2 regions of the Rhizobium sp. Root1204 genome follow, and region 1 is predicted to be linked to the other one. Evidence: predicted binding sites of a transcription regulator. Region 1 holds the regulator's gene; the other holds the start of a gene.
The links. Region 1 encodes LexA, which represses DNA repair genes until DNA is damaged. Its sites were predicted from a motif close to TGTTCNNNNTGTGTTCNG; they were not measured.
Positions count from the first base shown of each region.

Region 1 (11,566 bases):
ATCGCCGGTCTCTGTATTCAACTGCGGGACTGTCGCGTCCGATGTATATGTCCAAGGATTGGGCCAACGATGCTGGTGCCTGAACAGTCGAAATGACTGTGGCCATCAATGCCACGACCAAAACTTTTGTAAAAACGGTTCTCACATTGGCCTCCTGGGTTCCGTCCACGAATAGAGCCGATAGGTCAACGAAATCCTACTAAATAGGTTCCAAAAATAGGGTGCGATAGGGGAACGGCAACATTTGCCGATGCGCAAGCCGCATTGAAAATTCATAGGCTTACAGCCCGTTAATCGGGCGTATTGAAGGAAAAATCATGTCCCTTATTTCCGCCGCTACTCATGATTTAGAGTGCTCCGGTCGGTTCATGAGGTCGCTAAGGCATTATCTTTCAGGGGGCAAAACTATCGTCGCGCCGGACGGTGACAGGTTTGCAGCCATGTCTACAAATCACGCAATCTTCCCCACTCCTTTAAGCTGCCATAGCTGAAGTGATATCAGATCAATGATAACGGCGGATCAGCCCGACGAGTTTTCCCTGTATCTTGACCCGGTCCGGTCCAAAAATCCGCGTCTCATATGCAGGGTTGGCGGCTTCCAGCGCGATCGAGGCGCCTTTGCGGCGAAACCGCTTCAATGTCGCTTCCTCGTCATCAACCAGGGCGACGATGATTTCACCGGGGCTGGCACTGTTCGTATTGCGGATGATGACCGTGTCGCCGTCGAGAATGCCCGCCTCGATCATCGAATCACCGCGCACTTCAAGTGCGTAGTGCTCACCGGTCCCAACCATCTCGAGCGGCACGGAAATATCATGCGTATTGTTCTGAATCGCGGAGATCGGTACGCCGGCGGCGATCCTGCCCATGACAGGTATGGAGACGGTATCGTTGTTTGCGGCGGCCTTGACGGGTGCGGCAGGTGCCGGTTGTGTACCAAGACTGCCCTGGATGACGCTCGGTGAAAAGCCGCGCTTTGGCTGAAGGCTCGTGGTATAGGCTTCTGGTAACTTGATCACTTCCAGCGCCCTCGCCCGGTTGGGCAGACGCCGGATGAAGCCTCGCTCCTCAAGCGCTGTAATCAGCCGATGAATGCCGGATTTCGACGCAAGATCCAGTGCATCCTTCATCTCGTCGAACGATGGCGGTACGCCCGATTCCTTCATTCTTTCGTGAATGAACAGAAGCAGTTCCTGTTGCTTGCGGGTCAGCATGAACGATCACTCCAGAATCTAGAAACAAATCAAGAACGAACACTATCTGTTCCATATGTGTTCCGCAAGTCCCTAAAATTCGTGAGTGTTTTCAACGCAACAGAAAATCGTGCTGCATAGCGGCTCCTTTCCACTCAGCATTCCGCCTGCCATTCATCGCGGGAAGCTATCTGTTGGAACCTTTGCGCCGCCGGTACCGTTTCGGTTTATCTCGAAACAATGCGATGGACGGCCTGCTCCGGATGCCGTCCGAGGAGGCTTTGATGGCGAAATACACCGATGAGCGCGCTTCCGATGCCGATATGCAGAAAACCGTGGAATTGAGCGGCGTGCAGGCCCGTCAAGGCTTTTTGGGCCGGCCGGTGCTGATGGTACTCATCTGCGGCGTGGTCCTTGCAATGCTCGCCTGGGCCGGTGCGGAAGTGTTTGGCGAAAGCACAGACAACGACGCTGCGACCAAGGTTGAGGAAAAGCTGCCTGCCCCGAACAATGGCGCTCCGGCCACGCAGGAAACTCCGGTCGATCCGGCGCAAATGGCACCTGCGGACAAGGACCCGACGCCACAGACAGGCTCAGGCGGATAAGCGGATCGGATCCGGCGCAAGCCTCTGCCGAATCGGGAGAAGGGCTTACGTCCAGCTTCCTAGCTGGAAGCAGGCCATTTGCGCGCCCACCAGACCGAAAGCCGCCGCCTCTTTCGCCGGACGAAGGCAAGGTCGTGCGACAGGACGAGAAGACCAAGGGGAATCATCCAGAAACCGAGAACCGGGAGAAAACCCAAAATACCGCCAAAGATCAGCGCGGCACCGATGGAAATGCGCAAAAGGCGCGATTGCGGCAGCCGCATACGCCACGTGCCGATGATGAGTTCGTGGGCGCGGGCATCGATGCCGAATTTTTTTGTTTTCCGCTGTTCTGCCATCAAATTCCACCTGCCAAATGTCCGGCCACCCGCCATCGCCTGCGAACGCTGCAATCCTGCGGGTTTATCCCCGGCAAATCAACGGAGCGCTTTCAACTCTCACATGGGGAGTTGTCCACAATCAGACAAGATTGTGCATTTTTTTTGAAAAACCGCTTGGCAAATCGGAAAAGCATTTGTATTAGCAGCCTCACTTCTGCAGCACACACCGCCGCAGATTATCCCTGGTAGCTCAGCGGTAGAGCATTCGACTGTTAATCGACAGGTCGCCGGTTCGAATCCGGCCCGGGGAGCCAATTTCCAAAGGCCTTGCTGAAAAAGCAAGGCCTTTTTGGTTTCTGGCGTACCCTCTGCGCCCGCCTTCATGTTCTACCGGTAACCGCTCGCGTCCGCCGGTTTTCCGGCATCCTGCACCTCGGTCATGTAGCGCCAGCAGTCCGGCCGCGATCCGTCGAGATCGGTAAAGCCGTAAATCTTGGCGAGATCGCCGCTTGAGGTCGATTGCCCGTTGAGGCGTCCCCGCTCCGGATCCGCAGCCAGGGATGAAACGGCGCGGCCGGTAAAGCGTGGGGTTTCGGAAATCACGAAATGCGGCTGGGCCTTTATCGCCTCCACCCAGTTTTCCTCGCGCACACCAAAGATGTCGAGCATCATTTCAGAACGCATCCAGCCTGGAGAGATTGCCACCGATGTCGCTGCATGCGGCGCCAGATCCTGCGCGTGTGCCCACGCCATGCGAATGACACTGGTCTTGGCGAGATCGTAGAACGGGCTGAGCCGGTAGTGGGTGGCATTGTATTGCGCCGTGCCATCGGTCATCTCGACCAGCAAGCCACCAGGATTCTCGATCATCAATGGCAATGCGTAATGGGCGGTGACCAGATGGGTATCGATCGCCAACCGCAAGAGTTTCAGGCCATTTTCAAGCGAGTGTTCCCAGACCGGCTTGTTCCATTCGGTCAAATACTCGCCGCCCCAGATATCGTTGACGAGGATATCGAGCCGCTTTTCGTCGCGGCGGACGCGGGCGATCAGCGCCTCGACTTCGGCGTGGATGAGATGATCCACCCGCACGGCAATGCCTTTACCACCAGCCTGTGTCACAAGTTCAGCGGTTTCTTCGATCGTTTCCGGGCGGCCATAGTCCGATTGCCGGGTTCGTGTCGTGCGGCCGGTCACGTAGACGGTTGCGCCCGCTGCCCCCAGTTCCACGGCGATGCCACGGCCAGCACCACGCGTCCCGCCGGCCACAAGTGCGATTTTCCCTTGCAGGTTGCTTACCACGGTATTGTCCTCCTCGTTTAGAATTGATAATAACCGAACGTTCGTTCATAAATAAAATGAACGCAAGGGGAAAATAATGCCGCGGCCACGCACGTTATCCGACGAGCACCTGCTTGATCTGGTGCTGACGCTGATCCACGCAGAGGGACCGGAGGCGGCGACGTTTGCCGCTGTATCCAAGGCAAGCGGCCTGTCCGGCTCAACACTGGTGCAACGTTTTTCGACCAAGGCAGCGATGCTGCGTCAGGCGTTGCTGCATGCCTGGGACCAGCTGGACGCCGAGACGATCCAACTGTGCGAAGCAATCCCTAGGACACCGCAAGGTGCCGTTACTTTGCTCGCCGCTCTGTCGGGAAATTATGGTGACAGCGCTGCCGTCTATGCCGACGGCCTGCGTTTGTTGCGAGAGGACTTTCGGGATCCCCAACTGCGAGCTCGGGGTGCAGCCTGGGGGCGAACGCTGGTCGGGGCCCTCAGCGCGTGTTTTACGAATGCCAACCGCCCGGAGGTGACCGCACGGCTGATGCTTGCTCAATGGCAGGGCTCACTGCTCTGGTGGGGATTTGAGGCGAATGGTCCGGTCGTGCCTTATGTCGAATCGCAGCTTCAGGAATTTCTCGCCGAACTCGGCCATTCACCTCGCCCCTCGCCGGCCGTCGCCGGCAAGCGAGATTTCGCGTAAAAACTTGGACATTTTCTGTCCGGTGATGGTGAAATCGCGGCTCGCAATATCTATGTGGGGCTGAGGCGTGAAATCGCCTTCGCCAAACAAGTCGTGGGGGGATGGCGCGTGACTGACTATCGATCCCGTGCAGCCCAGTTGAAGGGCTTTTCTCTCGGAAGCCAGTGGACTGCCTATCATCACGGCGAATCGGGTGACGCGCTGTTTCGGCGCGCCGATGGTAGCGCCTATGCCAAAGTGGCGACCGGCAGCGGCGTGGCGCTGCTGGATGACGAGCGCCGGCGCACTGCATGGCTTGCCCCCTTCAAGATCGGATCCCCGACCGTTCTCGATTGGCAGGTGTCGGACGACGTCGCATGCCTCGTGACAAGCGCCGTGCCGGGCATTCCCGCAGACCAGCTCGAAGCAGCGAGCCTTCTCAAGGCTTGGCCTTCGATCGCGGCGCGCGTGCGCGATCTCCACGCTATTCCGGTAAAAGATTGCCCGTTTGACCGCGGGCTTCAGACCATGTTCGACCGGGCGGTTGATGTTGTTGAACGCGACGGCGTCAATCCGGATTTTCTCGATCCAGGCGACCAGGACACACCGCCGCACGTCTTGCTCGACAGAGTGCGGGCCGAGTTGCCCGAACGCCTTGCACAGGAAAGCCTCGATCGCGTCGTTTGCCATGGCGATGCCTGCATGCCCAATTTCATGATCGAACCGGAAACGCTTCGCTGCACGGGAATGATCGATCTCGGACGGTTGGGCATGGCGGACCGCTACGTCGACTTGGCGCTGCTGACCGGCAATACCCGTGAAACCTGGCGCACCGCCGAAGAGGCGCAGACCGCGCAAAATCGTTTGTTCGATCTCCACGCGATCGCACCTGCCGACCGGGAAAGGCTCGATTTTTACCTGCGTCTAGACCCGCTGACCTGGGGCTAGCGAAAGACGGCGGCCACGCGACTTCTTAAAAAACATGGTGTATAGATCAGGCTTACAACCATGACCGGGAAGAGGAGCAGACTATGCCGTCGATCGAGATTCTTGTTGCTTTCATCGCTACTACGGCTGTCTTTGCCTACATTCCCGGCCCGGCCATGCTGTATGCAGCTGCACAGACTATTGCTCGCGGCCGCTGGTCCGGGCTGATGGCGGCGCTTGGTATTCACCTCGGCGGTTACGTCCACGTCATTGCTGCGGCCGCTGGCCTATCGATCCTGTTTCACGCCGTGCCGACCCTGTACATGATCGTCAAATTGGCCGGTGCAGCCTATCTTGTCTGGCTGGGCATTTCCCTGTTTCGGGCCAAGGTCGAGGGGGATTCCGCCCTGCCCGGCATCGAACCGAAATCCGGCCGGCGCGCCTTCTTCGAAAGCGTCACCGTCGAAGTCCTTAATCCGAAGACGGCGATCTTCTTCGTGGCTTTCCTGCCGCAGTTTGTGGATGCGTCAGCTGCTTTCCCGGTGTGGCTGCAACTGACGATCCTTGGAATGATCGTCAACATGATGTTTTCGTCTGCGGATATCGTTTGCGTGTTTCTGGCCGGTGCCGTGATGACCAAGCTGCGCCGCTCAAGCTCCGCGCAACGCCTGATGCAGCGCGCTGGCGGCACCATGCTGGTTGGGCTCGGTGCGCATCTGGCTTTCCAGAAGAGCTGAATTCCCCTCGCCGCTGATGGCTGCAGCCGTCGCTTTCTGAAGAGAAGTGGCGGTTGAAATTTCGCCACCGGCATTCCGTCGCAAAACGATGAAATAAAAAGCTTTCTCCGCGAAACCTTTGATCCGTCATAGCCGTATCTGCGTACACACTGACGTAAGATGTGATGCGCGGATTAAAATGAAAAACAACGGCCTTTCCCACGAAAAACCCATTATCATCTGGTTTCGCAAGGACCTGCGGCTGGACGACAATCATGCGCTGCATGCGGCTGCCCAAACCGGGCGCGATATCATCCCTGTTTATATCCGTGAACCTTCACGGCTCGGCACCGGGCCGCTTGGGGCAGCCCAGGCCTGGTGGCTGCATCATTCGCTGACGGGACTGGACAAGGCGCTCAAGGGCCTTGGAAGCCGGTTGATCCTGCGCAGCGGCAAGCCGGACAGTGTTCTGTCCGAGCTGATAGCCGAGACCGATGCGTCGACTGTCCACTGGAATCGCAGGTACGATCCGGATGGCATCGCCGTCGATAGCCCGCTGAAAGACACGTTGGCTTCGGCTGGAACAACCGTCAAGAGTTTTGCTGGCCAGCTTCTGCACGAGCCCAGCCGGTTGAAAACGGGCTCGGGAACGCCCTATCGGGTCTATACGCCGTTCTGGCGGGCGCTTGAGGCATCCGGCGAACCGGATCAGCCGCTTGACCGCCCTGACGCGCTGGTTTCTCCAACCAAATGGCCTGGCAGCGATACTTTGGCCTCTTGGGCGCTTTTGCCGGCAGCGCCGGATTGGGCACAGACGTTTTCAGAGGTCTGGATACCGGGTGAAGAAGCGGCGCTCGAGCGGCTGGAGGAATTCGTCGACGACGATTTGTCAGGCTATAAAGTCAGGCGCGATCTGCCGGCCACTGATGGCACATCGCGGCTCTCGCCACATCTGGCCATGGGAGAAATATCCCCTGCCCGCATCTGGCACGCCACCCGCAATCTAAGGGACACTCCTACCGAGGATGTCGTCACGTTTCGCAAGGAACTGGTCTGGCGCGATTTCTCTTATCACCTGCTCTTCCACAATCCGGATTTGCCAAGGGAAAATCTCAACCGGAAATATGATGCTTTCGCATGGTCAGGAACCGGTGATGCGTTCAAACATTGGACGAAAGGGCAAACCGGCTATCCGATCGTCGATGCGGGCATGCGCCAGCTCTGGCGGCACGGCACAATGCACAACCGGGTCCGCATGATCGCGGCATCCTTCCTGATCAAGGATCTCCTGATCGACTGGCGCCGTGGTGAAGCCTGGTTCCGTGACACGCTGGTGGATGCGGATCCGGCCTCCAATGCGGCAAGCTGGCAGTGGGTGGCAGGCAGCGGCGCCGATGCGTCGCCTTTCTTCCGGATATTCAATCCTGTCCTGCAGGGCGAAAAATTCGATCCCGATGGCGCTTACGTCAAAACCTTCGTACCAGAGTTGCGAGACCTGCCTGCAAAGTTCGTTCATCGGCCATTCGAGGCGCCTCGGAGCATCCTTGATGCCGCCGGGGTGACGCTCGGGGAGACATACCCGAATCCGCTCGTGGATCATGCAAAGGCGCGCGACCGCGCTCTTGCTGCGTATAGCAAGATCAAGGACGCAGCATGAACGCCCCGTTTTCCCATGCTTCGCATCATGTACCTGGCCGCCGCTTGTCGATTGCAGTCATAGGCTCAGGCGTTTCAGGCAGTTCGGCCGCCTGGGCACTTAATCCTGTCCACGATGTCACGCTCTATGAAAAGGATGATCGCCCCGGCGGCCATACGGCAACGGTCGATATCGACTATGATGGCACGCCGATCTCGGTCGATACCGGTTTCATCGTCTATAACGAGGCCAATTATCCGAACCTCACAGCGCTGTTTGCCGAACTGGATGTCGCCACGCACAAGAGCGACATGAGCTTTTCGGTGTCACTCGATCAGGGACGGCTGGAATGGAGCGGCGACAATCTGGCGACCGTCTTTGCCCAGAAGCGCAATCTCGTCCGGCCGTCCTTCCTGTTAATGCTGCGCGAAATCCTCCGCTTCAATCGCATCTGCCTTGAAGATCGCAGCGCCGGGCTGCTCAAGGCCATGTCGATCGGCGACTATCTCAATTGGCGCGGTTTCTCTCCCGGCTTCACAAACAATTATCTGGCACCAATGGCTGCCGCGATATGGTCGTCACCGGCAGCCAGGATGCTGGATTTTCCGGCCGAGAATTTCATCCAGTTCTTCGATAATCACCGCCTGATCTATTCCAAGCCGCACCCCTGGCGCACGGTTACCGGTGGCAGCCGCAATTATCTGTGCAAGCTGCTGCGGCCGCTTGGAGACCGCGTCCGTCTCGACTGCGGGGTAGCGTCGATCCGGCGGGAGGACGGCAGGGTCACTATCATCGACGTGCAAGGCACAACGAAAACCTTCGACAAGGTGATCATCGCTGCGCACAGCAATCAGGCGCTGGCGATGCTTTCCGATCCGACACCCGCAGAGCACGCGCTGCTGTCGGCCGTTCCCTATCATCCCAATCGGGTCATCCTGCACCGCGACACGGCGTTAATGCCGAAACGGCCAAAGGTCTGGGCGTCATGGAATTACCTGCGGTCGGTCAAATCCTGCGGCTCGCAGGGCGTCGCCGTCAGCTATTGGATGAACCGCCTTCAGGGTATCGCCCCGGAGCATCCTTTGTTTGTGACGCTGAATCCGGAGCGCGAGCCAAAGTCTGGGACGGTGTTTGCCGAATTCTCCTATGATCATCCGCAGTTCGACGCAGGCTCCATGGCCGCCCAGCGTGCCCTGCAGGCGATTCAGGGCGATAACGGTACCTTTTTTGCCGGTGCATGGACCGGATATGGTTTTCATGAGGACGGCCTGACATCCGGGCTTGCAGCTGCAGAGGCACTTGGCGGGGTCATCCCCTGGCGCCAGCAGGTCTCATCGGTGTTCAGGGAGGCGGCAGAATAGAGATGCGCGCGTCACCCGGCTCGGACATGACGAAGAATGGCGCACCGCCACAAGCGGCGGCCGTGCTTTATGCCGGTAAAGTGATGCATCAGCGGATGAAGCCGGTCGGCCACCGTTTCAGCTATGGCGTGTTTTCTCTGATGATCGACCTGGACCGGTTGGACGAAGCGGATCGGCTGAGCAGTCTTTTCTCTGTCAATCGCCGCAATCTTCTATCCTTTTATGAAGAGGATCATACGGGCGACAGCGCGGTGGGGCTGCGCGGCTATGTCGATGCCCTGCTGGCCAAGAATGGCCTGCCGATGCGGCCAGAACGCATACTTCTCGTGTGCTATCCGCGCATTTTGGGCTTTGTCTTCAATCCACTGGCTGTCTACTACGCCTATGATAGCGGCGGCGCGCTCAGTGCGATGATCTATGAGGTCCGCAACACATTCGGCGAGCGCCACACCTATGTCTGTCCAATCGGTCCCGGTGATGTGTCCGATGCCGGTATCCGCCAGCAATGCGACAAGCTGTTTCATGTCTCACCGTTCATTCCAATGGCCATGCGCTACCAATTCCGCATGCTGCCGCCGGGAGAGGAAATCCGCTGGCGCATTCTGGAGACGGACAAGGATGGGCCTTTGCTTGCCGCAACCTTCTCCGGTGTTCAAGTGCCGTTGAAAACAGGCAAGATTTTGCGTCTTGTTGCCCGCATTCCGCATCTTACATTCAAGATTGTCGCAGGGATTCATTGGGAGGCATTGAAGCTCTGGGGCAAAGGCGTCCGCTATATTCCGCGGCCGCAAGCGCCGGAACTGACGAGCGCGTGGAAGGAGGGTCGCAGGACAAGCCTTGTTTTTTCTCCTGAATCCCAGGTTGGCGGTCCGGCGGAATGAGGTTATTTTGCGTCAAGAACAATGATTGCTGAGGATCTGTCGCATGAGCACAGCAGGCACCGGTTATTGTGATCCGAAAGACGGAGAGCGTCTTTCCGCTGAAAATCTTTCGCGCATAGTCAAAGGATTGCCCGCCAAAGCGCAGATGGTTCTGCGTGGTCTTGTGCACATGCAGGCCGGTTGTCTGAAATTGACCTTACCCGATAGCCGCACCGTGGTCGTCAAGGGCAAGGTCCATGGACCTGTCGCCTCCGTGACATTGCACAACTGGAATTTGCCGCAGCGCGCGCTGACCGGTGGCACCATCGCCGTTGCCGAAAGCTATATGGATGGTGACTGGGACAGCCCGGATGTCGGTGCGTTTCTCGAACTCTTCCTCGTCAACACCGATGTTGGCCGCAATTTCTCCAATGGCGCACGCGGCGTGCTGCGTCTGGTCGAAAAATTCCGTCACTGGATGAACGCTAATACCAAATCCGGTTCCAGGAAGAACATTTCTGCCCATTACGACCTGGGCAATGCCTTCTACAAGCAGTGGCTCGATCCGACGATGACCTATTCGTCTGCGCTCTATTCGACGGGTGCCAATGACCTGCAATCTGCCCAGCGCGCCAAATACAAGGCCCTGGCGGACGCGGCGGGCATTACCTCCAGCCATCATGTGCTGGAGATCGGCTGCGGTTGGGGTGGTTTCGCCGAATATGCGGCGAGTGAGATCGGTTGCAAGGTGACAGGCCTGACCATCAGCCGCGAACAGCTGGCCTTTGCCAATGAACGCATGAGGAATGCGGGCCTGTCCGATAAGGTAGAGATCAAGTTCCAGGATTATCGCGACGAGGCGGGCCTCTATGACCGGATCGTTTCCATCGAGATGTTCGAGGCCGTCGGCGAAAAATACTGGCCGGCCTATTTTTCCCAATTGCAACGCTGCCTGAAGCCGGGCGGCAAGGCTGGGCTTCAGATCATCACCATCAAGCCTGAAGCCTATCAGGAATACCGGGCCAATCCGGATTTTATCCAGAAATATGTCTTCCCCGGCGGCATGCTGCCCACCCCGCAACATCTGATCGACCTCGGCCGCAAGGTGGGCCTGAAGATCAGCGGCGATTTCGGCTTTGGGCTGGATTACGCTCGCACGCTCGCAGAATGGCGCCAGCGCTTCTGGAGTGTCTGGGACAAGGTAGAGCCGCTCGGCTTCGATATCCGCTTCAAGCGGCTATGGGAGTTTTACCTGTTCTATTGCGAAGCCGGTTTCCGCGCCCGGAATATCGACGTCCGGCAAATCGTGTATGAATAAGACCGCAGCAGGGCGGCTCGGCTCAACCTGCCGCCATCACACCGCCTGTGGATCCCGTTTGAGCATGTCGACGGCATGTCCACCGGTCACCAGCGGGCGCGTTTTCCATCCCGTAGCCTTGTTGATCAGCCAGAAATAGAGACTGTAAGGCAAGAGGTTGAGCAGCTTCATCGTCAAGGTGAAGCGCTTTGGAAACGTGATCTCGAAGCCGCTGGATTTCAGGCCGTCGGCAATGCGGTCTGCTGCGACCTCGGCGCTGACCAGGGCAGGCATCGGGAATGCGTTCCTGGCTGTCGCTGCCGTTTCGACGAAACCCGGATTGATGATCTGCAGGCGCACGCCGACCTTGTCGAGATCGAATTTCAGGCTTTCCGCCATGTTGATCAACGCTGCCTTGCTGGCCCCGTAGGCCGCGCTTGTCGGCAGGCCGCCATATCCGGTGACGGACGAGACGATGGCAATCTGGCCATGCCCCCTCGCCCTCATGTGACGCACCGCCGGTAGCAGGCAATTGACCGTTCCGTGCAGATTGACCGCAAAAGTCTTTTCAAAATCTTCGCGGTGCAGGTCCTCGCCGTGAACGGCAACGTAGACGCCGGCATTGAGAACCGCGAGCACCATCGATCCGTGCTCGTATTCGATCGCGGAGAAAACCCGCTCCATATCC
Region 1 is NZ_LMCZ01000034.1:396,718-408,283, forward strand. Features, by position in the region: gene lexA (transcriptional repressor LexA) at 504-1,214, opposite strand; gene ASC96_RS23205 (hypothetical protein) at 1,478-1,798, shown strand; gene ASC96_RS34095 (hypothetical protein) at 1,858-2,136, opposite strand; tRNA gene ASC96_RS23215 (tRNA-Asn) at 2,358-2,432, shown strand; gene ASC96_RS23220 (SDR family oxidoreductase) at 2,506-3,420, opposite strand; gene ASC96_RS23225 (TetR family transcriptional regulator) at 3,497-4,102, shown strand; gene ASC96_RS23230 (APH(3'') family aminoglycoside O-phosphotransferase) at 4,241-5,029, shown strand; gene ASC96_RS23235 (LysE family translocator) at 5,113-5,745, shown strand; gene ASC96_RS23240 (deoxyribodipyrimidine photo-lyase) at 5,924-7,381, shown strand; gene ASC96_RS23245 (FAD-dependent oxidoreductase) at 7,378-8,721, shown strand; gene ASC96_RS23250 (DUF1365 domain-containing protein) at 8,724-9,602, shown strand; gene ASC96_RS23255 (cyclopropane-fatty-acyl-phospholipid synthase family protein) at 9,646-10,899, shown strand; gene ASC96_RS23260 (SDR family NAD(P)-dependent oxidoreductase) at 10,936-11,566, opposite strand, start outside.

Region 2 (11,566 bases), on a different contig from region 1:
GGTCAGTTCCGTCAAGAAGCTTTCGCGCGATGCGTAGCCGGCAGCGATCTGTTCAAGCTGCAGCAGGTCGGCCAGGCGGGTTTCTGCATCCTCATGGATGCGACCAAGATGGGGCTCATACCACAGACGCGCCAGGCCAAACTCTGCAGGCCAGCCGGCTTCGGCTTTGCGCAGCGTCTGAAGCATGGAGACAAAAGACGGCCAATCCTGTGAGGATCTCGGCGGAGCCGGGATCTCTCCCAAGGCAACAAGCGGCTCGGGATCGGCGGCGATCGCATCGAGGATTTTTCCAGCCGTCTGCGGTCCAATCCCGGGCAGCATGTTTAAAAGACGGAAGCCGGCGACGCGATCGCGTGGGTTCTGGGAGAACCGCAGCGCTGCCAGCATGTCCTTGACATGGGCGCTGTCGAGAAACTTGAGACCTCCGAACTTGACGAAAGGAATGTTGCGGCGGGTCAACTCCACCTCAAGCGGCCCGCTGTGGCTCGATGTGCGAAACAGCACGGCCTGTTGCTTCAGCGTCATGCCGCCCTCACGGTTTGCGAGGACCTCGTCAACGATGAAGTTCGCCTGATCTATTTCGTCTTTTACGGTGACAAGCTTCGGACGCTGTTCAGATTGGCGCTCGGTCCAGAGATTTTTGGTGAAACGCTCGCGCGCCAAATCGATCACCCCGTTGGCGGCGGCAAGAATCGGCTGTGTCGACCGGTAATTCCGGTCGAGCGTGATGATATCGGCGGCCGGACTAAATGAGCCTGGAAAATCGAGGATGTTGCGGACGGTGGCTGCGCGAAACGAGTAGATCGATTGCGCATCGTCACCCACGACCGTTAGGCCATGACCACCCGGTTTCAAGGCCATCAATACGGATGATTGAAGCTTGTTGGTATCCTGATATTCGTCGACCATGACATGGTCGAAAAGGTTGCCGATTTCTTCGGCCAGTTCCGGATCGGCGACCATTTGCGCCCAGTAGAGCAGCAAATCGTCGTAATCGAGGACATTCTGCTTCTGCTTGGCCTCGACATAGGCACTGAACAGAGATTTCAGCTGTTCTTGCCACATCGACGCCCAAGGATAATGGTTGCGCACGACCTCGGCCAACGCAGCCTCGGAATTGACGGTCCGCGAATAGATCGACAGACAGGTTCCTTTTGTGGGAAACCGTGTTTCCGTTTTCGAAAATCCGAGTTCGTGCCGCACAAGGTTCATCAAGTCGGCACTATCCTCGCGGTCGTGGATGGTAAAATCGGCATTCAAGCCAATCTGTGCTGCGTGCATGCGCAGCAGACGCGCGCCAATGCCATGGAAGGTTCCCGCCCACGAAAGCGCGTCTGTCAACAGGGCGGCATTGCTGCCGATCACCTGTCTGCAAATGCGTTCCACCCGCCGTGACAATTCCGACGCTGCCCGGCGTGAAAACGTCATCAAAAGGATACGCCGGGGGTCGGCGCCGTTGACGATGAGATGGGCGACACGGTGGGCAAGCGTATTGGTCTTGCCTGATCCCGCGCCCGCGATAATCAACAACGGACCCGCGATCGAGGCTTTCGGCAGGCCAACGCCATACTCGACGGCACGGCGCTGTTGGTCGTTGAGTTTTTCCAGATAGGCTTGTGCCATAATGCGTCCCGGTTGGCTGGGAATGGTTTCGGCAGGGGGTTTAATCTCCGAACAAAAACGGAACATATCGTTTTGAGGCGCCGTTGGAAACCACGATTTGGGTTTTGTGCGTTTCTGTTTCAAATCCAGGCACGGAGCCTCGCCGCATTGTGGAGAAATGCATCCGTTTGCCCGCCGTCTGCGTTGTTATACCAGCGCAACAAAACATCTGCTTCTTCCTGTGGAAAATAGAAGGACCGGTATCGCCTTCGGGTTGGTTGGCTTGACCAACGCGTTCGCGTCGGTGGTCAGGGAGGCAAAAAGGTTTTCGGAGGTTCCCCGTCTTTCGCTTTCCGCCCTATGTTCCAATGACCGACGTCGATGCCTGCAATGAAATCGAGGGATTTCATCGGGTCGCGGGCCAACCACGCATTGAGCCTCTGGCCATGGTCCGTCTTGAACGCAGGATCGGGTTAGTCAAAACTGATAGCGGGGACCAGACACCGACGCTCGGCCCTGAACCAGCGCTTCCAGTGCGGCAGTTTTAGGTTTCGAGATTGGTAATGCTACGATCAGGCTCGGCGCGCAAAGCACTGAGAGATCCGCCGGCTTTCCTTGGCCTGTAAGTTTTCCACCCGCTCTGCTCTTCCATCAGGACGCGTGCGCTTCCAAGGCGCAACGCCAAACGAGTGGCCCGATATCAGTCGGGGGGATCGTCTATGCGAGCGAACCAGTTGTGATTTGGGGAGCGGCATCACATGCCTGACCAGAGTAGTCCGCGGGCGTTACAGTGATGAGGACGGGACATATCCCGGGTTTTGCAGAACATGCGGTGTCTGTTCCAAATGCTGGTTTCGAAGGCGCTCCACGGCCCTTCTGACTTCATGCTCGTCCCACCCGGCTTCAACGGCCGAACTTACCAGTTTGGCTTCAATGCCAATGTCGTCTTCTGGCGGCACGGCGTCATGGAGATGCAGGAAAGCCGAGGTCAAACACTGCTCGCAATCTTCCGCGCGGTTCGGGGAATCGGATGCAAATTTTGGAGAGGCTATGTAGGTCAATTGGCTGTCCTTTTTGCCAGGTCGGTTTTCGGCAGGTCTGGCCTTTTCGGGCCGGAGCTTGACTGATTGTTGGCGAACTCATCTGCTATCGAGATAAACGGCATGCGGCGTAAAAGGTTCATGTCGAGAAGGATATGTGATTGCGGCGCATTCGGTCAGTGCTTGCTGGCCACCGGCCAGGTTACGCGAAGGATGCCGAACCGATGGAGCCCGAGCGAGGGCGCCTGCCGCATCGTCTTGCATTTTCCTGTGTCGGGCAGACGAATGGGGCCGGAACGAACCGGCCCTTCATCGTTTCGCGTGTCAACGGGATCAAAGGGTGCGGCGGGTGTAACGCTCCCGCTCGCGGTCAATTTCGTCAGGACCGTAAGGAGCTGCCGTTTCGTCGAACCGTGTCCAACCCTGCGCTGCATAAGCCTGGCGGCGTTCGACAGGATCCACCCAGTTGGTCTGCTTCAAAATCGCCTCTGCTTCCGCGCGGCGTGTATCGTCGACTTTAGCAGTGACTAATGTTCCGCCGCGGCGCACACCCTCGGCAAAAACGTGGGCATGTTCTTCGGGCACGCCGGAGTCAGTCAACGCTCCGATCAGGCCTCCCGCAGCGCCGCCGGCAAGGGCGCCCGCTGCAACGCCGGCCGCGGTCGCCGCAAGCCAGCCTGCCGCAACAACCGGACCGACCCCCGGAATAGCCATAATCCCAAGGCCAGCCAGGAGGCCGCCAGCACCGCCGACGACAGCACCGATGCCCGCGCCGGTCCCAGCACCTTCGGCAGCATTCGTCTCGCCCTTGGTATGCTTGTCGCCCGCATTGTTGGAGACGATACTGATGTCGTCCGACGGGATACCGCTTGCCTCGAGCGCACTGACTGCCGTGCTGGCATCGCTGTAGTTGTCAAACAGTCCTGTTACAGTTTTCATTGTCTTCAACCTTTCAGAGCTTTTTTTTCAGCCGCGTTTTGCACGTTATTTCGAGACGATGTTCCCCTGGTAGTCCATGGAAACGGCGACCGGTTTGCCGTCCTTTGTGCCCATGGCCTGCCAGACGCCTTGCTCGTCGAGTTTCAGGTCGCTGACGGGCGAATATCCTGCAGCTTCCATTCGCTCCTTGGCCTGCGCTTCAGTGAACGAGTTTGCTCCCTCCACCGGCGCTGCGGGATTTGCCGTGTCGGGGGTAGCAACGGCTGGCGTATCACCGGCGGCGGCCGGCGCTGTTGTAGTCTGTGCATGAGCTGCCAGTGCAGACGCGCTCAGAAGCGCTGTCGCGAAAATCAATTTTTTCATGGTTTTTCCTCAACTTAGGCCATTCCGTCAGCCTCGCAGCAGGAACTAGCCAAACGCGATAAAGTTCCCCAGCTTTTCGACGAAGTGCTGAAGTCTGTTTGCTGGCGCCAAAATTCCGGCCGGCGGTCGCTGCGACCGTTTCTTTCTAAAGCGAGAAGATGGAACGCAGCTTCGGGGCGGCCGATCCGTTTTGCCGCCGCTATGCTAAGCCTCTTGCGGCTCCCGGGGGACCGAGCAAGCATGCGCGTCGATCGAGCTCAACGATCTTGGGCAGGAAGAAAGCTTACCAAGGCGAGGATCCGTTTGGACATCGCAGTGGTGAGCCGCATAGCGTTGATCAGCGCGGCAAAGAAATCTAAAACGGGCTTGTTGAGCGGCGAGCAGCTCCATGAACATGCTCTGATTTGTGAATGTTACGTTCGCGAAAGCTCTAGGAGACTATTGCTGTTTTCTCGCTTTGACACCACGCGTGCATAGGATCCCATTAAGGACATACCCATTCAACGCGACGTCGGTGCTCCAATGCCTCCTTTGAAGGACCGGGAGCGATAACTGCTGCGCGGCAAAGGTAATTTCCTATCTCAAGGATCGCCTCGTGGCCTTTCTGCCTCTGCGAAAACCCCAATGAGTCTGATGCCAAACGCCCCCGGATTATCCTCAATAGGCCCGGGAGCGGGGAGGGATCACATACATCCGTGAACCGGCAGACATGACTCTCCTTGTCAGTCAAACGATCTGCGGCTTGACTGGCGGCGATGACTGCGCTTTGCCGTCAGGATATCCGTCTTCGTCCGCGTCGAACGGCAGTTGCCCGTCCGGTGTTAAGTCATCGACAGCCCTGGGCAGGTCACGGCTGAGACGGCTCAGAATTTCCTCACGCGACAGGCCCGTTTTGTTGGCAAGGTCGTCAAGGATCTCCGGCCCAAGCACCTCCGAAAGCTGATTGTCATCGACCTGCTTGTTCGGCCCTGGCTCGACCCAAGACTTGGCCGTTTCGCCCTGGCCTTTTTGCTCAAACTGCCTGAGCAGGTCTCCCAGGCCTCCACCTAGTCCACCCGCGTTACCGCCGCGGAAAAGATCACCAAGGCCGCCCAATCCTGTTCCGGACAGGCCGCCCAAAATATCACTGAGCCCCCCAGAGGATGCCGTTCCATCAGAGCTTGGCTCGGGTGGATTGCGAAGCCCTTTCAGAATCTCTGAAATCTTGTCCCGGTTCTGGTAGCCGGCGACCGCCAGCACGCCCAGAAGCGCCTTCAACGCATTGCTTGCCATGGTCTTTTCCCTGTTGCAAAACGGACGGCTGCGCAATTGCATCGTCCAAGTCAAAGAACCTAGGGCCCGCTCGCAGTAATTCATCGGGTGCGTGACGATATTGATGTGCCGGATCGCACGGAGTGGTACCAACACATTCCGGCGACGCGCGGTGATGCGCTTTGGGTATCGATGGATCCTACATCGCGAGACCGAGTTGGCGCCGTAATGAAGACTGCACGCTTTGTCGATCGAGCATTTCGCCTTCAATTTCCGATGTTTTCACTGCCTCGTCGCTAAGCAGTTCAATGCGTAAGAGATCACGGTCCTCATCTTTGAAATGGCGTACCGCTCCGATAACTTCGCCAGAAGACAGAAGAAATTGGTTCTCTAAGGGGCGAGGGAAGCGGCGTCATATGTGAACTGCGGCCAGTCTGGTTGCGTCCAATTCCATATCATGAGTTATAGAGCACCTCTTCTATAGCTCATAATGCCCAAAATGGTGAGCAATAGCAACACATTCTATCGATCACGCGCTTGTCGAGAATGAGGAGGGGAGGGGCGTCTATCCATCGCTGAGGCGTATCGACCTACATGATGGCTCTGCTGATAGCCACTCAGTTTTACATGTCTATTATGGCGAGCTGCGCGTTCGAGAGTACAAGGGCTGAATACGAATCGTGCCCACGTAATAGGGGAGGCGCACTTGACGAAAAGGAGTGAGGTCCCCTGGAGCGCGGGACAATGGCGTCAGACCGAAAAGTCGTTTAGCCCAGCGCTAGAGATTGCGGTTGGCGCAATGTGCGCTCTCTGTGTTCCTGCGTTTACGATTTTGGAAGCGCAGGCGCCTAGCGCGACAGATAGGCAAGAACCGCCTCAGGACCCGCGAAAGGCGCCTTCGCATAGACCACCCAGCATTTCTTTCGGACCGGCGATAGGTGCTGCAAGAATGCCTGCCGCTCGGCGAGATGAGCAAGTGCGCGAAAAGAGCTGAGCCGCCCGCCTCGTGCAGAGCGACCAGCCGGGTGAGGAATAGTCGTTGAAACAGTTTGCTGAGAACGCGTACTGGAAGCAGGAAGGCCGGGCGCGATGATATCCATCGGCTGCCGTCTGGCGTGATCCCGCCGCCCGGAACGATCATGTGCACATGCGGATGGTGCGTCATCGCCGATCCCCAGGTGTGGAGCACGGCGGTGATGCCGATGCGCGCGCCGAGAGCTCTGGGTCCGCCGCGATGGTCAGTATCGTCTCCGATGCCGCCTTGAACAGCAGGTTGTAGACTACCGGTTTGTTCTGGAACGCGATGTCGGCGACCTCGGCGACCTCGGCGACCTCGGCGGGCAACGTGAACACGAGGTGGAAGTAGCCGACCGGCAGCAGGTCGGCCTCGCGCTCGGCAGGCCATGCCCGTGCCGCTGCGCCCTGGCACTTCGGGCAATGCCGATTGCGGCAGGAGTTGTAGGCGATCCGCCACTGGCCGCAGTCCTCGCAGGCCTCGACGTGACCGCCGAGGGCAGCAGTGCGGCAGTTCTCGACCGCCGACATCACCTTCAGTTGCGGCAAGCTCAGATGTCCCGCGCGCGCACGCCTGTACGCCGCCCCGGTAGGACGGAAGATCTCGGCGACCTCGGCAGAGGCGCGCACGGCTCAGCCGTCCGGCGATATCTTTGCCGGCTTGAACAAGCCGAGCTTGTCGAGCGGGCTTGTCACTGTTCGCACCGTGCGGGTCGCGAGCACCGTCATCTACTCGGTGGCGGCGTGACCGTGAGTTACTTTTGCTGGTTCCATGCAGGGAAAATGCTTTTCCGCCACTGTCCGTTCGTCCTACCTACTCCGCGAAGAATGTGCAGATGTTATGTGATTGAACGAAACTCAAAGCCGAAGGGCAGTTTCAGCAGTTGTTAATGCTCAGTCATTGAAGCCACTGATTCACAATAAATCATGTCAAGCGGGCGACTGAGAGGCTGCCTCAAAAAGAGGTGGGTGATTTCAACAGGTTATGATTCCTTCGGATTTGCAAAGATTCGATGGAGTTCACGATGGTCTGGACTGAAATCACCCGTCGGCACTATGCCCGGCGAACGGCACGCTACGCAAGTGACATGACGGATCGGGAATGGGAGCTGGTTGAGCCCTTTCTGCCGATGCCGCGCCGCTTGGGCCGTCCCCGCACGACCGATTTGCGCGAGGTCGTCAACGCTCTGCTTTACATCGCCACGACCGGTTGCCAGTGGCGCATGCTGCCGAAGGATTTCCCGCCCTGTTCAACCGTCCAGCGTTATTTCTACGAGTGGAGGGCGCTGGGGCTTTGGGCACGCATCAACCATCATCTCGTAATGGAGGCCCGCGAGTTGGAGGGCAAGGAGGCAAGCCCGACGGCCGGTGTGATCGATAGCCAGAGCGTCAAAACCACGGAGAGCGGCGGTATACGATGCTATGATGCAGGCAAGAAAACCAAAGGGCGCAAGCGCCATATCATCGTCGATACGCTTGGTCTGATGGTCGGTCTCATGGTTCACAGCGCCGACATCCAGGATCGCGACGGTGCTCCCGATCTCCTGAAGTCCATCCGCCACAGGTGGCCATGGTTGCTGCATGTCTTCGCCGATGGTGGTTACGCGGGCGACAAGCTGAAGCGGCGGCTGAAGAAGATCGGGCGCTGGACGATTGAGATCATCAAGCGATCAGACAAGGCGAAAGGCTTTCAAGTTCTGCCACGGCGCTGGGTGGTCGAGCGGACTTTCGCGTGGCTCGGTAGATGCCGAAGATTGGCCAAGGACGTCGAGCGCTCCATCGCCTCATCAGAGGCATGGATCATGATCGCCCACATTCGCCTGATAACCAGACGGCTCGTAAGGTATCGATATCGTTGAGGGCTTTTCGAGTCCGACTCTGAGGGGATCATGACCCCGACAGCCCCAAATGTGGCTAGGTGATCAAGCGATTGGAGCGGGCCAACAGGGAAGGGCGGAAGGTGGCATTGAGATCAAAGCCACTGCCAGTGAGGGAGGCCCAATTAAATTGGGGCATGCGGTGGCCCTACTGAGAAGACAGAATGCCATACATGGCGATAAACGCATAGAGTATGAATGCGCCAACTGCGATGCTGGCAATCACCATGACGATGCCGCGGCCGGCAAAGACCTTGCGCCGTTTCTGCGCGGGTGGATCAGCAGATGGCGCCAGTCCGATTGGAGTCTCTCTGTCTTCCACAATGATATCCTTCCACGGTCAATCGGTTAGAGTTCCGGTCTCTACTGAGACTGATCGATTGCGTGAGGCGATGGTTGTCCAGGGGTCGTATCGCCATGGCCTGGTAGTAGCAGCACAAGCGCGAACAAAAGGGCCAAGGCGACGATGATCGCTGCTATGATTGGGCCGTTACGCATTTGTAATCCTCCGACTGCCTAACTGAGGCTTCAAAGGAAGGTTCCGTGGCAGGTTGGCGGGGTAGCGGATAAATTCGTCAGGCATGAGAACGGAACCCACCACGCCTCTCCATGAAAGCGCGCCCCGCCCGATCATGGGATGCGCCCGAGGCACGATCAGCGCACCAAGCTATTTTAATAGAGATCCCAAGCTGGATACACAGCTTCCGTCAGTTCCGCTGGAGTACAGGGCTGCACCCCAGCGGCCGTGGAGCATTCATCAGGCCTGGCAGATTTCATTTCAACGATGCGTCAGGCTCGGGCCGGTAATAAATCCTTCTTGAATCACGCTGTCGTATGGTGCGCCAAGGAAGGGTGTCAGTGCTATGGCCGACGAGCAGCGTCAGCAAAGCCGCGCAATGGTGATCCGACTGACACGACAGGCCGCATGCAATCGCTGTTCCAGTAATATGCGATGCTGTGGACACGTGTTTTCCACGACGTCTCAAGGTGAAACCTCGCGGGGGCTCCCCCATAATCCGGGTGCGCTCATAACATACGCTCTCGGTCTCGAATATTTAATCGATTTGAGTTGGAGCACGGATCTTGATGCCAGACGCAATCGCACGATATCCATTTCGATGCCTCCGGGAAGGCAGAATAGGAGCTGAAGCATGCAGAAAGACGTACACTGGAATGTGCCCTTGAATGCCCGCTTGCAGTCGGGGGTGACCCGGATGTTTTCAAGCGTTTACGAAGCATTGGACTTTCTTGAAAACGAATGGCCCGTGAAGACTGGAGACCGCTACAAGAATGCTGTGGCGAGCTGCCGGGGTGCCCTGAACAGAACCACGCCTGTCGCCGTGGCGCGCGACGCCTTTGTGGCGGCCTGCTACGAGGCTGGTGTCGGCGTCACCTCGGCAATGCCGACGCATTCTTGGCCGAAGGATCACCGGCCGGGCTTTCGATAGCGACACTTCGACAGGGATTGTCGATGGCTGCCGCTCCCACACGATAGGGCGGCGGCCGATACATGATCCAGAGGCGACATGCCAGCATATCACTTCATCGAGTCGACCACCTCGTCGCCGTGTGGAAACTGCTCATACGGAGTAGTTTTTCGAGATAGGTCTAGTAATTGAGCCGCGTTATTGATGTTCGCTGCACGGAACTGAAAATACCCCACCCGGATAGCGTCGAGACGCAGATGGTCGCCAACCAGCTGTTACGTTTATTCCAGGGCGGCGTTAGCGACGAACGGAAACTTTTAACGCGCCCGGTCTCGTTGGAAGTCGTCCAGCTACATCGGTCATGGCAAGGGCGGCGGGAACAAAAAACCGGCAGGAGAGTTGACCCCTCAGTCTCTTCCTCTTTTCGAAATTGGCCTCGGTTTTCCGGGGCCTTTTTTGCGAAATTTGCTCGACCGGTGGAGCCCTCTTCGCCGAAGGCGCGTTGCTTTCGAATGAATGCCAGTGTCCATCTTTACTCGGACGGAACGGGGGAGACGGAAAATTCACGCGGATGAGAGCCGCAACCCATTCGAAATACAATGGCCGCCGGTGAACGTCAGGCTTCACGACGGCATTGAGAAGACCGGTTGCCTCAGGTCCTGCGAAAGCACGCCCGTGGAGCTACAAACACAGTCTTTCAACGATGGCTAAAATCATCAGCGCGATTTGGGCATTACCACAGACGCTGCGATGAAACGCTCGCCGTCTTCTTTCTCGTTGAAGTAGTAAACGCAAAGCAGCGAACCGTCCGGTTTTACCACCACACGAGGATATCCTAGATCAGGAGACCCACCGTCGCGGCGAATAACGGTTTCGCGAGACCATGTACGACCTCCATCATCGCTCATGCGTAGTCGGATTCCGTAGAGCTTGTCGCGATATCCGTAAATCAACGCAAGCCGTCCATCTGGCAGGATTTGCAATGCCCCCGGATTGCCCCCGAACCCAGTCGGTACGGGACCGCCCACTTGCCTCCAGGTGATACCAAGATCATCGGACATGAAGATGTCGATCCAGCCTTCTTCTCCCGCTCCCATTCGACGAGCGGCCGTGACGATACGTCCTTCAGGCAGCCGCACCGATGACGGCATGATGGCGTAGCCTTTTGTCTCCTCCATCAGGAAGCCTTGAAAAGAGAAAGTTCGTCCGCCATCCGTCGTGCGCGCGCAAAAGATGCGTCCTTCATTGCCATCGGACTTCGATGAAGTAAGCATGAACAATGCTTCGTTTGCCGAGACTGGAATGAGGTCGGTACGCGCCGATATCCCCGGCAATCCGAAATCGCCGAAAGCGTACGGCCCCTGCCAGGTTCGTGCGCGATCACGGCTGACGTAGAACCAACTAACCGCGCGGCTTATTCCCGTCCTCGCCGCCATGACAATCGTATCCAAGTCAAGAAAATCTATTGGAATGGTCAAGGGCTGGAGGTCGCGCCCTGGAATGATGTTGCGGCCAGCACGCAGCCCTTCGACCACATGTTCGTCCGCAGAGAGTGTTTCAGCGCCGGGAACCTGCCCAAGGAAAGGTTCAACTGCCCATGTCATGCCACCATCGTGACTGCGTGCCTGAAGCGGGCGAAACGGGTGGTCGCGATCGCGCGCATGGATCTTGCCTTCGCGTCCCAGCAGACCCTGCGCGAAAACAACCACGACCTCATCGTCCCAGATCCACAAGCCATAGTTCGCTGGCCATCCGGCAAACTCTCCAGCTTTGCGGTAGACCTCGACATGTTGCGGACGTGCGATAACACATCGGGATGGATCGGGACCCAAATCAAGTATCATCTGCTCAGCTTCTTCAAGAAAATGCAGCCCGACAGGCAAAAACAGATCGTATTCGTCAAGATGATAGGCCATTCGCCGCGGATCAATCCGAACACCGACCAAAGAGCGAAGCCTGATACAGTCAAGGCATACATCCGGGCCGAGATGGCAGCGGTGTCACCCGTCTTGAAGACCTTCCAGACTTGCGGGACGAAGCTCGTCACGGAGCA
Region 2 is NZ_LMCZ01000002.1:174,753-186,318, forward strand. Features, by position in the region: gene ASC96_RS04320 (ATP-dependent helicase) at 1-1,623, opposite strand, end outside; gene ASC96_RS04335 (general stress protein) at 2,976-3,581, opposite strand; gene ASC96_RS04340 (hypothetical protein) at 3,627-3,944, opposite strand; gene ASC96_RS04345 (YidB family protein) at 4,671-5,465, opposite strand; partial or broken gene ASC96_RS31510 (DUF4172 domain-containing protein) at 5,404-5,654, opposite strand; partial or broken gene ASC96_RS04350 (transposase zinc-binding domain-containing protein) at 6,050-6,812, opposite strand; gene ASC96_RS04355 (IS5 family transposase) at 7,235-8,068, shown strand; gene ASC96_RS33270 (hypothetical protein) at 8,235-8,408, opposite strand; gene ASC96_RS04360 (DUF982 domain-containing protein) at 9,238-9,534, shown strand; gene ASC96_RS04365 (sialidase family protein) at 10,230-11,429, opposite strand; gene ASC96_RS04370 (SemiSWEET transporter) at 11,354-11,566, opposite strand, start outside.
Region 2: ASC96_RS04320 (ATP-dependent helicase) is a predicted target of LexA. The motif match lies at 1,671-1,688, and genes of this name have one in related genera.